2 regions of the Paenibacillus sp. CR_12 genome follow, and region 1 is predicted to be linked to the other one. Evidence: riboswitches for the same ligand, from Rfam matches in the RefSeq annotation. Region 1 holds a riboswitch; the other holds the start of a gene.
What was found. A riboswitch is a leader RNA that binds a small molecule or an ion and turns the genes downstream of it on or off. The one in region 1 is predicted to bind cyclic di-AMP.
Positions count from the first base shown of each region.

Region 2: another riboswitch for cyclic di-AMP. It lies ahead of RB297_RS03505 (universal stress protein); the one in region 1 lies ahead of RB297_RS08165 (C40 family peptidase).

Region 1 covers NZ_JAVFHO010000002.1:984,426-992,670, forward strand. Annotated here, with positions in the region: gene RB297_RS08145 (L-fucose isomerase) at 1-1,262, opposite strand, end outside; gene RB297_RS08150 (AraC family transcriptional regulator) at 1,465-2,322, shown strand; gene RB297_RS08155 (2Fe-2S iron-sulfur cluster-binding protein) at 2,420-2,809, opposite strand; gene RB297_RS08160 (stalk domain-containing protein) at 3,032-4,306, shown strand; gene RB297_RS08165 (C40 family peptidase) at 4,426-4,902, opposite strand; cyclic di-AMP (ydaO/yuaA leader) riboswitch at 4,906-5,039, opposite strand; gene RB297_RS08170 (hypothetical protein) at 5,302-5,829, shown strand; gene RB297_RS08175 (ROK family protein) at 6,135-7,088, opposite strand; gene RB297_RS08180 (copper homeostasis protein CutC) at 7,124-7,810, opposite strand; gene RB297_RS08185 (leucyl aminopeptidase family protein) at 7,841-8,245, opposite strand, start outside.
Region 2 covers NZ_JAVFHO010000001.1:791,222-799,466, forward strand. Annotated here, with positions in the region: gene RB297_RS03485 (DJ-1/PfpI family protein) at 1-767, opposite strand, end outside; gene RB297_RS03490 (response regulator transcription factor) at 1,000-1,686, shown strand; gene RB297_RS03495 (sensor histidine kinase) at 1,688-3,022, shown strand; gene RB297_RS03500 (TrkH family potassium uptake protein) at 3,141-4,490, opposite strand; gene RB297_RS03505 (universal stress protein) at 4,569-5,252, opposite strand; cyclic di-AMP (ydaO/yuaA leader) riboswitch at 5,389-5,538, opposite strand; gene RB297_RS03510 (TrkH family potassium uptake protein) at 5,713-7,077, shown strand; partial or broken gene RB297_RS03515 (cation:proton antiporter) at 7,210-8,245, opposite strand, start outside.

The DNA.
Region 1 (8,245 bases):
GGCTTCATTGCCGGTTTGCCGTCAAGCTCCTGCTCGCCCGTTCCGTCCAGTGCAGCCGAACCGGAATTGATCAAATGCAGGATGCCGTTCTCCGCCTTGCCTTCAAGCTTATAGCCGGTAACCCGTTCTACCGAAGCCGGACTCCAGTACGTCCGCACATCCGCGAAAATCTGTGCCGTATTGGTTAACAGGTATCCGAACAGCATGCCGACTCCGTTCAGGCTGTCATTCTCCGTTGCCACGATATAGGGCGAACGTCTGCCGTTCCAATCGAAGGAGGAATTGAGGATGGTCTCCAGAAAGTCTCCGTTCGGGGAGTGATCCGTCCATTGGCGCTGCCCCTGGAAGCCGGAAGCGATCGCGCTGTGGCCTTGGGCTTCCTCTTCGAAACCAAGCTCCTTCAATCGCGGATTGCCGATCATCAAATCACGGGTGATCAGCGTCATTTTGACGACGGTTTCCCATTCGAGGTCCTTGCGCTCCCGGCTGTTCTGCAGATGATCCGGATTGTTATCCGGTCCTTCCGCACAGTTCTCCTTCACCCAAGCAAGCGCCTTCTCATACTCTTCAGGATCATAGATTCCTTCTTCCAAACGGCGCGTAAACTCGCTCATATCCACATATTCGTTCCGCATGCCCAGATATTCCTGGAAGAAGCTGTCGTCCACGATCGAGCCGGCGATGCCCATCGACACGGAGCCCATGGACAAGTACGATTGTCCGCGCATATAGGCCGCAGCCAGCCCGCTCCGCGCAAAGCGCAGGAGTTTCTCTTGAACGTCATCCGGAATGCGGGTATCCCCTTCATCCTGAACGTCTTCGCCATAGATGCCGAATGCGGGAAGTCCCTTCTGCGCATGGGCCGACAAGACGGCTGCCAAATACACCGCGCCCGGACGCCCTGTTCCGTTGAAGCCCCATACCGCCTTCGGACGCGAAGGATCCGCATCCATCGTTTCCGTTCCGTAACACCAGCAAGGCGTAACGGTTATCGTCAGGCCGACCTCGGCATTTTTGAACTTCTTGGCCGCTGCGGTCGCTTCGGCAACGCCGCCGATGCAAGTATCCGCAATCACGCATTCAACCGGCTCGCCATTCGGATATTTAAGCTCTTTCGTCAGCATCTCGGCGACGGCCTTGGCTAGATTCATCGTCTGTTCCTCAAGGGATTCCCTTACCCCTCTCCGTCTGCCATCTATCGTAGGGCGAATGCCGATTTTCGGAAATCCGTCCCGCCATCTGTAATCGTTTTCAATTGTCATGTATGTCACGCCTCCCTATAAGGATTATGACATCATTGTAAGTTGATTCGGGCTCAAGGATAACCCACTATGTTGTTATATCGGTCCCCAATTTCAGCAAGACAGTGTACCTATGCGTAAGCGGGTTGCAAACGATTTCGGCATCGAGGAGCAATATGCATTATAATAGGAAAAGGATGCTGCTTTCAGGAGGGACGAGACCGTGCCAAAAATCGAAATCTCGCATAGTAAAAGCGATCACTTCCGCTTCATCAAAAATCCGCAGCTGCTCTTTGCCGGCCAGGTCGTGGACGAGGACTTCTTTTATGGCCCGCCCCAAATCCACGATTTCTGCGAGATCATCTATGTGGTTGAAGGTCGCGGAGAATTCACCATAGCAGGTAAAGTATATGAGCTTCACAAAGGCGATGTCGCCATCTATAACCCCGGCATTCCCCATGAGGAGAAATCCATCACGGACGGTCCTTTCAAGGTAATCTATTGCGGCGTGGATTCGCTTCACATTGAAGGGGTGCCTCAGGGGATGCTGCTGCCGGCCTATGTCGAGCCGGTCATATCCTGCGAGAAATACGCTTATAAAGTGGAGAGCTATCTTTCCGAGATCCTCCGCGAATGCGATTCGCAGGTACTGGGATATGAAACGCTGAGCACGAACCTGCTGATGTCATTGATTACCGTGATTTATCGCATCGTGGACGTTAAACACCAATTCCAATCCTTGAAGGGCAAGAATGAAATCGCGCTGCGGACCAAGCACTTTATCGACGCCAACTACACCCAGAGCATCAGCCTCAAGGACATTGCCGATACGATGTATGTCAGCCAGCATTATTTATCCCATCTGTTCAAAAAAGAAGTCGGCGATTCCCCCTTCAATTACTTGATATCCCGCCGGATTGAAGAGGCCAAGCGCCTGCTGGCGGATTCCGAAATGCCGGTGCATGAGGTTGCTTCCCAAGTCGGCTACGGCAACGACAAGTATTTCTCGATGTTATTCAAGAAAATTACCGGTCAAACGCCAAGCTCGTTCCGTGAACAGAGCAAAATGGCCGTGGAGTGAAGGAATTTTCGTTTGTTTTCCTTTCAATAAAGCAGGCAGCCGCAATGGTACGGCTGCCTGCTTTATATATATTACTGTCATATGTCCTTCTATATCGTCAAAAGTATGGAGCATGCTTGATTTTGACGGGGCCGACCGTTTCGATCCTGCTCTGGCATCCGAGACGGTACCCCTCTTCGATTTCTTCCGGATCCAGGCGCCGTTCTTCGGCCAGATTGGGTTCGGACAGATACTCGATTCCCTCCACCACCATGCAGCGGCAGCGCGCACATGTCCCTCTTTTGCAAAAAGAGTTCCAATCCACCTCATTCCGCTCGGCCAAGTCAAGCACCGTCATGCCCAGAACAGGGGCCACGCTGCGCTGAACCTCGCGGCCCGTAAGCTCGATGATCCGGTCCGGCACGGCTTCCATTCTCTCTTCCGCTGCCGGGAGCGACGTTTTTTCTCCGCTGTTCCCGCCCTTTTTGTTTTTCCAGAATTTAAACACGCCTTTATCCCCCTATGCATGTAATCATCAGGTTATGTATGAATTCCTTCAATTATTATACTGGAAAGTTTAAAAAATCAACATGCTTACTCTTATCGATTCTATGACATCATGCAATTGGAACTCTATGAAAATTTTGCTATACTAGCGTATGCTAGAGCAAATCCCATATTCTATGAGAATCATTCTATTATTTTATTGGGTTGGAGGGAAAACAATAGCATGCTGCATAAACCAATAGGAAAAACAGCCGTCGCTGCCGTTCTTGCCTTATCTCTGCTCGGAACCGCTCCCCATATCGGCCAGGTACAGGCTGCGCCTGCCATTTCGGTAAAGCTGGATGACGTTGCGCTTACATTCGATGCAGCTCCCAGGATAGACAAAGGGGTCACTTACGTGCCGTTCCGGACGGTCGGTGAAGCGCTGGGCATTCAAATCACGTGGAACAGCAAAACGCAAACGGTGAAGGCCATTGGCGAGGTGAAAGGTCAAACGACGGAAGTGCTGCTTCAAGTCGGAAGCACGAGCGCAACCGTCAACGGTAAAAAAGTGAAGCTGGCCGCTCCCCCTGTCCAGCGGGAAGGCCGCGTTCTGATTCCGCTCAGCTCGTTCAGCAGCCAATTCGGCGTCAATGTCGGCTGGAATCAGGCGACTCGCACGGTCTCCCTCGTGTCGCCTCAGCGCGAAATGCATCTAAGAGCCTTTTACGCTTTGCAATCTTTCCAAGAGCGGGATCTCGTAGCATCCATGAATTCAGTCGCCTTCGGCTGGAGCCGCATTGATCGGGAAGGTCAGTTTACGCTTCAAGGCGACGAGTATCGTCTGCCTGCGGCGGCCGGCGACGTGACTCCGCAATCGATTGTTGCGGATGCAGCGGATCAGGAGATTAAACCGTACCTTATGGTTTACGCTTTGGACGGAAACGGCGAATTAACCAAAGTCCTCAGCGACAGCAGCCTTCGCCAAAAGTCCATTGAGGGCATCACGACCGCGGTGGCGGATAACGGATTCGGCGGCGTGGTGCTTGATTTCGAAGGGCTCGGTTTTAAACTGGATGCCGCGAAGCAGCAGAAGCTGCTTAATGATTACGTCAAGCAATTGAAAGCGGCATTGCCGAGCGACATTGCTCTGTCCTTAGCCGTTCCGCCATTGAACAGCGCCTATAAAGGCTATGATTACAAGACGCTGGCCTCCCTTGCCGATGATCTCATCGTCATGGCGTATCAGTACAATCCGGTTGGCACCAAAGCCCAGGTTCCTGAACCCAACAGTCTGGTGGACCAAGCCATTCAGCAGGCACTTCAGGCAGGCGTTCCTAAGCAGAAGCTCCTGCTCGGCATCAGCTTAAGCAGCGAAACCGCCACATCCGTCGACGATAAGCTCGGCTTGGCCAAGCGCTATGATCTGAAAGGTGCCGCCTTCTGGCGTCTGGGCTTGTTCCGTTCCTATAATAATGGCATGGAAGCCGCCGTGAATGCCTCTGTCGTAAAAGAATAATCTAGTGAATCCTTTCGCAGAATCCCAAATTATAATCTTCTATAAAAAAGAAAGCCTGACAAGATCATCTCTTGTCAGGCTTTCCGGTTATGTATCGAACTCTAAACTGCTTATTCCAATTAGCTCGCGCTTCCTACCAGTTTAGCATAGTTCTCTTGACTCAATACACGGCGCGCCGTTACATAACGCGGTTCGTAATAGGAGTCGCTAAGCTTGCTGATTCTTACGCCCTTGCTGCTGGAAGCATGCGCAAATTGTCCATCTCCAATGTAAACGCCCGCATGGGAAATGCCGCTTCCGCTTGTATTGAAGAATACCAAATCTCCGACTCTCAGGTCCTCGCGATCCACATGAACCCCGGCTTTAGCCTGACTCTGGGATGTGCGCGGAAGATCCATGTCGAAATTTCTAAACATATACAGAATAAATCCGGAGCAATCAAATCCGCTTGTCGTTGTTCCGCCCCATTTATAAGGCGTTCCTACCAATTGCTTCACTTGATGCTGAAAATTCGGTTGTTGATCAGCATAAGCTGATACGGCACCTGAAGAAAAAATAATTGCAGACCCAAGCAATGTGATGACAAATTTCTTCAAAATATGTTCTCTCCTTCGATGCCTACGGAGTTAGCTAAGGGTTCGGTTGAAGGTTCCCTATACTCTCTATGGTACAAGAATAATTCACCCAAGACGGTTCCCCCGTTTTCACAAACGAAATTCGGCAAAATTCATTAACATTTTGTAACCTTCTCTTAATATAGTATACAAGCAAGGATGCTGTCAATAATATCCTAGAAATCTATCACTATATGTTAATCAATGTCGTATAGGCTGAAAATTTTCATGTTTTTTCATTATGCCATCTCGTATACTCATGACAATTATGTAACACTCCATCGAACCTCCGGCGACGTTTTGTTAACGGGCATGCAACTTTTTTGCAGTTCGGAACGTTTACATATTCAGACAAGAAATCAAAGAGGTGATCCTTCGCTTATGAGTCAAATCACGATGGCTGAAGCTTTAGCAGTCCGGGCAGCAATCAACCGTCTCATGAATCAATTGATGTCGGAACGCTTGAACAACAGCAGCACGATCATTGAAAAAGGGGAAACGGCGGAGTATCCTGCTCGCAGCGTGGATGCCATTACGGAAGAGATCGAAGCCGCCGCAGCGGATTACAGAAAGCTGGATCTGCTGATGGCAATCTCCAACACGACGCAGACCATTAGTTGGAACGGCTCCGACATGACCATCATGGAGGCGATCGAGCTCGCCAAACAAATGCGCAGCGATATCGGACAGCTTGCCCATCTCGGCTCCCGCAAGAAACTGGAGCGCCAGAGCGGACGGGGAAGCGGAGATGGCGCCGTAACGCTGTTTAACGTGGCCCTATACGATCCGGAAGCTTATCAGGCGCAGGCGCGCAAGAAGGAACGCGAAGTGACCAGGCTCTCCTCACTGATCGAGCATGCCAACCATACGAGCATGATTACGTTCGACGCATCAAAATACATGGAGTAGCGGAAGCCGCCGGCTCCAAGCCTGCAGGCCGCCTCGCGTGCGGGTTTGGAGCCGGCGGCTTCCGTCGGCGGGCGGGAAAGTGCGGGCAACCGCTTATTGTTTGTCGGATACAAACAAACCTAATAGGAAACCAAAAACTCGACTCCAGTGAAAACGGATGACGGCTTACGGTTTACGCCTATCACCTGTCACAAGTTACGGACTTCGCTTACGCAAATATGATCGCTCCGTTTCCCGCTCTCTTCATGAATAATCAGAAAGCCGCCCTTGAGGGCGGCTTTTGTTGCCTTTTCTTTACGAATGTATTATTGGAACAAGGCTGCGGCTCCCACCAGGCCAACATCGTCCCGCAGTCCCGCAGGAACGATCTCGTAGGTTCCTAAATAAGACGGCATAACCAGCTTATCCGTCATTTCCCGAAGCTGCGGGAAAAGGAGCTCGCCTGCCCTGCTCACACCCCCGCCAACCACGATGCGATCGGGGTTGAAGCTGTGAATGACGTTAACCAGTCCAAGCGCCATGTAATAAACGGCACGATCGATGACCTCCACTGCGACGGGGTCATGAAGACGTTTAGCCTCGAATACATGCCTGGCATTCACGCCTCCATCGGCTGCGGCCAGTTCAGAAATAACGCTGGTCTGGGTAAGCATCCGCTGGGATGCTGCCAGGCCGATGGCCGTTCCTGAAGCAAACACCTCCCAGCAGCCATGGCTGCCGCAATTGCACTGCGGACCGCTGGGATCAATGATATGATGCCCAAGCTCCCCTGCAAAGGAATTGCTGCCCAGAAACAGCTTGCCATCCAGCACGATGCCTGAACCGATGCCTGTGCTGAGCGTCACGTAAACCATGTTCGTCGACCCTCGGCCGGCACCTCTTACATATTCGCCCCATGCGGCTGCATTGGCATCATTCAGCACTTGTACTTCCGTATTCAGATCTCGTTCCATCCAGGCTTTGAGAGGGACGTTGGTCCATTCCGGCAAATTCGTGCCGTGAATGACAATGCCCTCCCGGCTGTTAACCGTTCCCGGCGAAGCCATGCCTACGCCTCGAAGCGGGTGGCCGCCCGACACGCTGCGAATCATGTTCGTAATTCTCGCGACCACTTCCTCGGCCGTACGCGCTCCGGCTGTCTCCATTTGCTCCCGGTTCAGCAGCTGTCCTTCGGAATCAAAGAGCGCTGCCGCGATCTTCGTACCCCCAAGGTCAACGCCAACCACAAATTCTTGCTGTTCATTCAATTCGGTTTGCAATTTTTGTTCACCTGTTTCCGATAGGTTTGCTACTTCTATTGATGTAAGCTGTCAGCCAATGATCGCAGCTCAACCGGATCAATGGGCTTCAGCCCTGATCGGCCATACCGGACAGCGGAGCCGAAATGAACCTCGCTCACGCCGGTCTGGTCGATGAAATCGCGTATGATTTCCCACTTCAGGCCGTTTCCGGCCAATATCTTAAGCCCGCTGCCTGCGGCTTGTTCCACAAGCTCGCGAATCCTCGGGATCGCTTGCGGTGCCGGCTGCGGTCCTCCCGACGTCAAGACGCGGGTGACGGCCGGATATTTCTGCAACGTACGCAGCCCTTCGAATTGATCTTCCAATTCATCAAAAGCCCGGTGGAATGTCACCTGCATATCGCCCGTCCATTCCAGCATTTGGGCCAAGGCGGCCTCGTCGATCTTTCCTTCCGGAGTCAGCATGCCAAGGACCACGCCAGCCGCACCCGCCTTGCGGATCGCCTTTACCTCCGCAACCATGGTTGCTATATCCAGCGCGTTATACACAAAGGATCTGCTATGGGGCCTTACCATCACATGGACCGGAATCCGAACGGCTTTCACGACCTCTTCCACGAGACCGATGCCCGGCGTGAGCCCGCCTTCGGTGATCGCCGTGATCAATTCCAGACGGTCCGCGCCATTCTTCTCGGCTGTGATGGCATCGTCCACGCATGTTGCGATAATTTCAAGCAGCATGTTCTTCACTCCTTACTGTCGTTGGTTCGCTTATGCAGGGCGATACTGCTTCTCCACATAGTCCGCCAGCAACCTGGCTCCATAGCCGGTAGCCCCTGCCGCGGAGTGAGGGAATTCCCGTTTATACTGGACCGTGCCTGCCATATCGATATGCACCCATTTCATGGTCTCCGCCACAAAATGACGGATGAACAACGCAGCCGTGATCGCGCCTGCCAAAGTCGACGTGCCGACATTCCTCAGGTCGGCATAATCGCTTCTGAGCTCGGATTCATACTCGTCCATCAGCGGCATGGGCCATAGGCGCTCTCCGTTGCGCTCCCCGATCTCGACCAAATCGGCCGTTATCTCCTGATCGCCCCAAATGCCGGCGATCTCCAAGCCTAATGCCGCACCGACATTGCCGGTAAGGGTGGCGATATCGATCACCTTATC
Region 2 (8,245 bases), on a different contig from region 1:
ATTGTATCCCAATCCCCTTCGAATATAGATGCCTGCGTGAGTTGGTGACCCGAGGATGAGTTAGTTAACGCCCCATGGTTCGCTGCTGCGTTCGGTTCGCTGTCGTCCGGCAAAGACTTCTGCGTGCTTGGTGCCAGACCGATCCCCTTCCAAACTGTTCCTCTTCGTTCGTACTCGAATAACTGCTCTACCGCGTGCGCGATGCGCGGTCCGAGTTCCCGTTCCACCAAGTACAGTGCCACATCAAGCCCGGATGTGACACCGCCCCCGGTAACGAGGCTGCCGTCGTCCACGACCCGTGCCTTGATCGGGACTGCCCCGGTTGCACCAAGCAAGCCCATGCCAAGGTGATGCGTTACCGCAGTTCTCCCTTCCAATAGCCCGCCCATGGCCAGCAGCAGAGAGCCGCCGCAAACGGTAGCGACTACGATGTCCTGCCGGTCGAGCGCCTGCCCGATCATACCGGTTAATTCGGTATTCATTGCCCGGCCCAAAATAGCTGGGATCGAATCGGGGCCATCACCGTCGACCTCGCCCGACGCTCCCGGTACGAGAATGATGCCCGCGCATTCCGGATTCAATCGGCTGTTCGCTTCAATTTTTAATCCGTTAACGCCGCTAGCCACAGCCCTTGACCCTTCGGCCGTGACCAATTCCACGCTTAACTCATGTTCTGCAAACGACGCTGCCGCGCAAAAAACCTCGTAAGGCGCAATGGCATCCAGTAGGTCGAAACCATCAAATAACACGATTTGTACAGTTAGCATATAAATCCTCCCGTCTTAGGTGCGATGACGAATCGCGTAGATTCGACTGCATTGCCCGGACGACCTCCCGAATGAAGCCCCGTCCGTGTTCGCAAATAGAAGTTTAACAAACGAATATCTCAAACGAAGTCGTAAAAAGGTCACAAAAGTATAAACAAACCATCACAATTCATGGCCTCTCGTCGGTTCCTGCAAAAAAAATGATAAACTAGATGGCAAAGGTGGGATTTGCATGAGCGGAGACAATACGATACTCGTTGTAGACGATGACCAAAGCATCGTCGAACTATTAAGGGACTTTCTTGAGAATGACAGCTTTCACGTGAAGACTGCTTGTGATGCGGAGGAGGCGTGGGCCATATTCCAACAGCATCCCATTCAGTGCATGGTTCTGGACATCATGATGCCGGGACAAAATGGATTTGAGCTGTGCCGCAGGATTCGGGCGGAAAGCCCTGTTCCGATTCTCTTTTTGAGTGCCCGCAGCGACGACGTGGACAAAATCCGGGGGCTGACGCTCGGCGGCGACGATTATATCGTCAAAACGGCTTCTCCGGCGGAGATCGTTGCCCGCGTGAAAGCCGTACTGCGACGCTCCGCGATCCGGCGGCCAATGGAAGAGCGGGTGTTGGATTACGGCCGCCTCCGGTTAAATTTGTCCACAAGAGAAGTAGTCGTGGATGGCAATAACGTCGTGCTCACGCCGAAGGAGTTCGAACTGCTGCGAGTATTCGCAGAGCATCCTAGACATGTTTTCACCTATGACCAGCTGCTTGCGAAATTTTGGGACGGGGTGGGCGACAGGCATACGATCCGCGTCCATCTCAGCCGGCTGCGCGAGAAAATCGAAGCTGATCCGAACCAGCCGCAATTCCTCGTTAACGTGTGGGGAGTAGGCTATCGCTTTGAGGGTCGTTGACATGAAGAAGCTGCGCATTCGAACCTTTACCATGCTTTGCTTTTTCTTTATCCTTCTGTTACCGTGGATCTTTTTTGTCACTGCCCATTTTATGGAGACCAAGACGCTCAGCTTCGAAAAAGGGCGTCTGCAAAATGAGACGCTGCAAAGTAATTTATCTGAAATGATACACTTCATTGAAGCAGGCTCCGGCCAATGGACGGAACCGGCTTGGCAAAATCAATTGAAAACGGCACTCCATGAAGCGAAAATGGATGTTCTTATTCAATCCGCGGAAGCGCGGGAGCTGTATCGGTCTAATCCGGAACGCAGCGGTACGTCGTTGTCAACGGAACGATTCTCCGTCATCAAGGATGGTCAATTGCTGGGTAGGGTAACTCTGTATTTGCCAAGAACCAATGAAAAACAGGTCATGTCGGCTTTTGCAGGACTGCTGCTTGCTATCTTGATTGTCGGAATGGGAATGAGACGGTTCGTGCTCAAACCGCTTGAGAAGATGGGAAATGCAGCCAGGCAAATCGCGACAGGCGATTGGAAGGCGCGGTTGCCCTCATCCAGGATCACCGAAATCGCCGAAGTACGCGATGGATTCGAAGTGATGGTGAAGGGGCTTGAGAAATCCTATCAAAAACAAGCCGAATTGGAACAGGAACGCCGATTCGTGATTGCTGCCGTTGCGCATGATTTGCGGACGCCGTTGTTTGCGTTGCGGGGTTATTTGGATGGCTTGGAACAAGGAATCGCTCAATCCCCGCAAATGGTCGCCAAATACGTAGCGGTATGCAAGGAAAAATCGGTGCAGTTGGATCGTCTTGTGGAGGATCTTTTCACATTTACGAGGATGGAATATTTGGAGGCGGAACTTAGCCGCAGCCTCGTTGATTTGAGAGATGTTATCCAGAATTCGATGGACAGCCTGCGGCCGCTTGCGGCTGACAAGCATATTACCTTTACCGCACAATTCATGGGCGATTGTCTACTAAGAGGCGATACGCATTTATTGGAGCGCGCCATGAATAATCTCCTGGACAATGCCGTCAGACATACACCCTTGGGTGGTGAAATTGCTGTGCGATGCAGCAAGGACGACAACCGGATCAGGTTTACGATACGCGATAACGGACCGGGCTTCTCCTCGGCAGACCTGGAGCGCGTTTTTGAACCCTTGTACCGTGGGGAAGCGTCTCGAAGCCGATCAACTGGAGGCAGCGGTTTAGGGTTGACCATTTCACAAAGAATCATAAGGCGGCACGGAGGTGAAATAACCGTCAGCAACCATCCGGAGGGAGGAGCGCTGCTGGAAGGATGGTTACCTGCCGCAACCCCCGAACAATAGGATATGGATGGTTGTTAGTCTTATCCCTCTCAGTGAGACGCACTTAAAAAGCCGCGAATAACGCGGCTTATTTGTATTTAAAGGATCCATGAATAGCTTTCGTGCCATTAAGTTCGTCTTACCCAATCAAGACATGATCTTCAGCATAGCCGATTTTGGAGGCACGCTTTTTCTGAGCCAATGCGAAAGCCAGCGTTAATGGACCCAGTCGTCCGGCAAACATCGTTATCGTCACAATGATTTTCCCCACGGAGGACAATTCGCTTGTCAATCCCATCGACAATCCCGTAGTGCTAAATGCCGATGTCGCTTCAAACAGCACTTCCAAGAAATGCTCTTCGAGCATTCCTTCAGATATGGTCAGCAGCAAGGAGACTCCCAGCACAACCACCAAAGAACCCATGACAACGGCTAACGCACGCATAACGGTTTCTCCTGCAATCTTGCGTTTGAAGGCATGGATTTGACCGCCACCGCGAAAGGTTTGGATTGTGGCTAATATAAGTACAATAAGCGTATTGATTTTAATGCCTCCGCCTGTGCCTCCGGAAGCAGCACCGATGAACATCAGAATGATAATGAAAAATTGAGAAGCTGCCAGCATGCTGCTGATGTCAATCGTGTTGAATCCCGAGCTTCGGGGCGTTATTCCTTGGAAAAATGCAGCCAGGACCTGTTCGCTATCGTTCAATTGGCCAAAAGTCGACGGATTCCAGCTCTCCATAAAGTATATAAATAGAAAACCGAGCAGAGATAGCGTTCCTGTCCCGACAAGAACAACCTTAGAGTGAAGCGAAAACTTCTTCCATGAACGTTTTTGGAATACATCCACAATGACGATATAACCGAGACCCCCAATGATAAACAGCACCACAATCGTAATGTTGACGATCGGATCGCCAACGAAGGGCGTCAGGCTGTCAGACCACAGGGCAAATCCGGCATTATTGAATGCGGAAACGGAATGGAAAATGGCGTAATAGGCTGCCTGACCCCAACCGAAATCCTGTTGCCAGCGAAGCGTAAGAACAATCGAAGCCAATGCTTCAAACGCGAAGGCTATAAGCACCATGTACATCGACAATTTAACCAAACCTTGTGCCGAAGTCGAATGAGTGGTTTGCTGAATAATGAGACGTTGTTTTAATCCGATTCTTTTGCCCAACACAATGGCAACCATGACGCCAAAAGTCATAAAGCCGAGTCCGCCAATTTGGATCAAAATCATAATAACGACTTGACCAAACGTCGAAAAAACACTCCCGGTGTCCAAGACAACAAGTCCGTTTACGCATATTGCCGAGGTGGCTGTAAAAAAAGCATCCAGCAGACCAACGGATCTGCCTGTGGAGGAAGAAAGTGGTAGCGCAAGCAATGCAGCTCCGATTAATATCAGTGTGAAAAAAACAAGCATAATGAGCTGAGGGGGGCTCATATTTTTTTTAAGTTTGTTGATGAACAACTCCATTTTAGCAGGAGCGGAATGTTGTGTATTTCGATCGTTCAATTTCATAATGGATTTACTCACAAGTTCCACTCCCTTTCTTCAGTGATTGCTGGATTTTTCATGAATTTCTCTGTTTTGGAAAAAAGACGAATCTACTACTTTTCCGTGACTAATTTTCAAATAGTGGACTTCGTGATCTTTTTTTAACTTCAACAAACCTGTGTCAAAATCGGTATTCAATTCTTTGAAAAATAGTCCCTCGGCTATAGAGTTACTGGAATCACTCCCGGATTTCTTATTATCGATGAGAAAATGAGGACCATCCTTGAAAACCATGACTCGAATTCCGCGCTCATGGGTGTCATCCATTTGCTCGTCCATCCTTTGAACCGCTACAATGTGCAGATCCGTTTCGCCGATCTGGTTTAAGAGCTCGTTGACAATCGAGCCGCGTGTTATTTCTTGCCATCGTGTTTGTCCGGATTGTCCGATAATTAGTTGAGTTATATGAAGATTCTTGGCGGTTTCCGCTATAATTTCCGAAGCTTTTCGATCTTCATTCGTTTTGACGATAAAGGTTGCCCCATATTCATCACATTTCGTTTGCCACTCGGCCATATACCTTTCTTGTGCTTGATCGAGCTCATTTTCACGTTTTGGTATAACGCTTAACACAAACAGGGGACACTGAAGCAGACGGGCTAATTCACCACCTCGGCGAATAAGGCGTTCTCCGTTTGGACCGTAATATACACATACTAGTATTCTTTCGTTATTCAGCATTAGTAATCAATCCCTTCTTAATTTTTCAGAAGACGTTACACACCACAGCAGCTTAAACTAAAAAAGGCCTGGAAGCAGAGATATGTCTGCTTCCAGGCCTTGGCTGTACGGATCATGGACAAGTCAAAGTAGAAGAGTGTTCTCTCCCAAGACGCAAACGAGGTTAGCTGTCGGATTCGGGATTGAGAGTCCCCGTTCTTTCTTCATCAGAAAGAATTCACCCCTAAAGCTTTAGCAGCTTTGTTGGTTCCCCCGTTCCTCATAGAGGACTAAGCGAATGCGTATAAAATTGATCGTAATTCATATTATGCTAAAACATGCTAAAAGTAAACAGTTAGCGACGGAGTAAACCATATCATATCATTGAAATTCAGTAGAACTAATGCTTTGCTATGGTATATACTACGCAGTGAAGTCTACGGGGTTTCATGGTCTGTCATTATTGAAAGGGGCATATAGGATGGCTAATGGTAAATCCGAGCAGTTAAAGTCATTAAAACAGTTCAAGCTATCATCATCACGCCTGATCCTTCTTGGTTTCGCCGTACCGATTGTAATCGGCGCAATCTTGTTGGCGTTGCCTTTATCTTCGTCATCAGGTGAAAGTATAGGTTGGATAAACGCTTTGTTCACCTCGACATCTGCAGTGTGCGTAACCGGATTGGCCGTAGTGGATACAGGAGCGGACTTCTCCATTTTTGGTCAAATTATTATCATGTGCCTGATTCAGGTCGGCGGTCTTGGTTTCATGACGTTCGGAGTTTTGATCGCCGTTGTACTCGGTAAGAAAATTGGACTGAAAAATCGACTGCTCCTCCAAGAATCTACTAATGCATTATCAACGCAAGGCGTAGTGAGGCTTTCTCTAGGTATTTTTCTGATTGCGCTTATTATCGAGTTCATAGGTGCAGCCTTGTTAATCGTTCGGTGGGAAGCGGAACTGGGCTTAGGCCAAGCTATTTATTACGGGATGTTCCACTCCGTCTCTTCGTTTAATAACGCCGGCTTCGGCCTCTGGTCGGACAGTTTGAGCCGGTATGTGGGTGACCCGCTAGTCAACCTCGTTATCACCTTGCTTTTTATCATTGGCGGCCTTGGATTTACTGTAGTGTTGGACGTATGGAAGCATAGAAGATGGAACAAGCTGTCCCTTCATTCCAGAATCGTTTTGTCGACTTCAGCATTTCTATGTTTAGCCGGGTTTATCGTTATTTTCATTATTGAGTTGTTCAATTCCCGTACATTCGGCCCTTTGACCTGGGGAGAGCGGATATGGGCGGGGTATTTTCAAGGCGTGGTAACTCGTACGGCCGGGTTTAATACCATTGATATATCTGCGATGATGACAACTTCTCAATTTTTCATGATTTTCCTTATGTTTATCGGTGCCTCCTCCGGATCTACGGGAGGCGGGATCAAAACCAATACATTTGCCGTGCTTTTATTCACCTTGATTAGTATCATTAAGGGGAAGGAGGACGTGCAGTTATTGAACCGACGCATCCCCCAATCCATTATCCTCCGATCTATAGCAGTCATGGTGATTTCGGTGAGCGTTGTGATTGGCGCTACTTTCTTGCTGACCATAAGCGAACATAGCTTGCAAAAGGATTTTATGGAGGTTCTGTTCGAAGTGACCTCTGCATTCGGCACAGTGGGTCTATCAATGGGATTGACGCCCGAGCTGTCTCCGTTTGGAAAAGGAGTCATCATTTTGACCATGTATATCGGCAGACTCGGCCCCTTAACTCTGGCCTTTGCGCTGTCACAAAGAGTCGTCAAACAAAAATATCGGTTGCCTGAAGAGAAAGTGCTTATTGGCTAAGAAGAACGTACATAAACGTAGGGGATCGATACCGTCAATACGAAAAATAAGGTTCAGCTGGAGTAGTCTAATTAGTACTCCGGAACTGAACCTTACGCGTTCTATGTTCTGTTATGCTTTCACTGAGGTTTCTTACCTATCCGCCCCGTCCGTTTCCTTCCCTGGGCTGGCTAATCCAAACTTCTTAACCATAAGTTTGATGGTTAACCCTTGAACGAGAAGCGAGAAAAGAACGACGCTGAAGGTGAGTACGAGTATATCGTCACGGCCGTCAAAGGTTGTGGGCAAGCTCAAGGCGAGTGCGATCGACAAGCTGCCCTTTAACCCTCCCCAATTCAAAACCACCTTCCATGAAGAAGGGAAGGATTTCAGGAAGTACAGGCTTACGTAAACGGCCAATGTTCTTCCGATTAGAACGATGAGAATGGCTGTCCCGATTAACGCCCATTTCTCCGCGAAGTTAATATGCTTGATTTCTAGGCCGATCATTAAGAAAATCAACGAATTCGCGATTAACGTGATGACGTCCCAGAACGAATTAATGTTCATTTTGGTTGTATCCGACATCCCGATGCGCGCTCCGTAACTGCCAAAAATCAAGCCGCCCACGACAACGGCAATTACGCCGGATACGTGGAAATGCTCGGCGATAAAGAAACTTCCGAAGAACAGGAGCATAGAGAAGGCTATTTCCAGCGGATAGTCATCATAGAAGCGAATGAGCTGCGAGAACAGGTACCCTAACAGGCCTCCAACCGCAATTCCGCCAATACTAAATTTTAAAAAGAGCAATACACCACTTCCTATTCCCGCCCAACCCATTTCCATATACGTGAGCAAATAAACAGAGGAAATTTGAAATAACACAACGGCAATTCCGTCATTAAACAGCGACTCGCCCTCGATGATCGTCACAATTTTCTTCGGTACCCCTAAAGATTTGAAGATGGAGATGACACTGATCGGATCCGTGGCGCTCATCAAAGCAGCAAAAGTAAATGCAACAATCAGAGGCAATCCCATAAAACCATACATGGCAAGAGCAATAAGAAGGAAAGAGAGCAAGGTTCCGCCAAAAGCGAGGGCAATCACCGGCTTTCCTTGTTTACGAAGCTGCGAGAACGGAAGCTTTAACGTGGCGTCTCCAAGAAGGATAGGCAGAAATAAG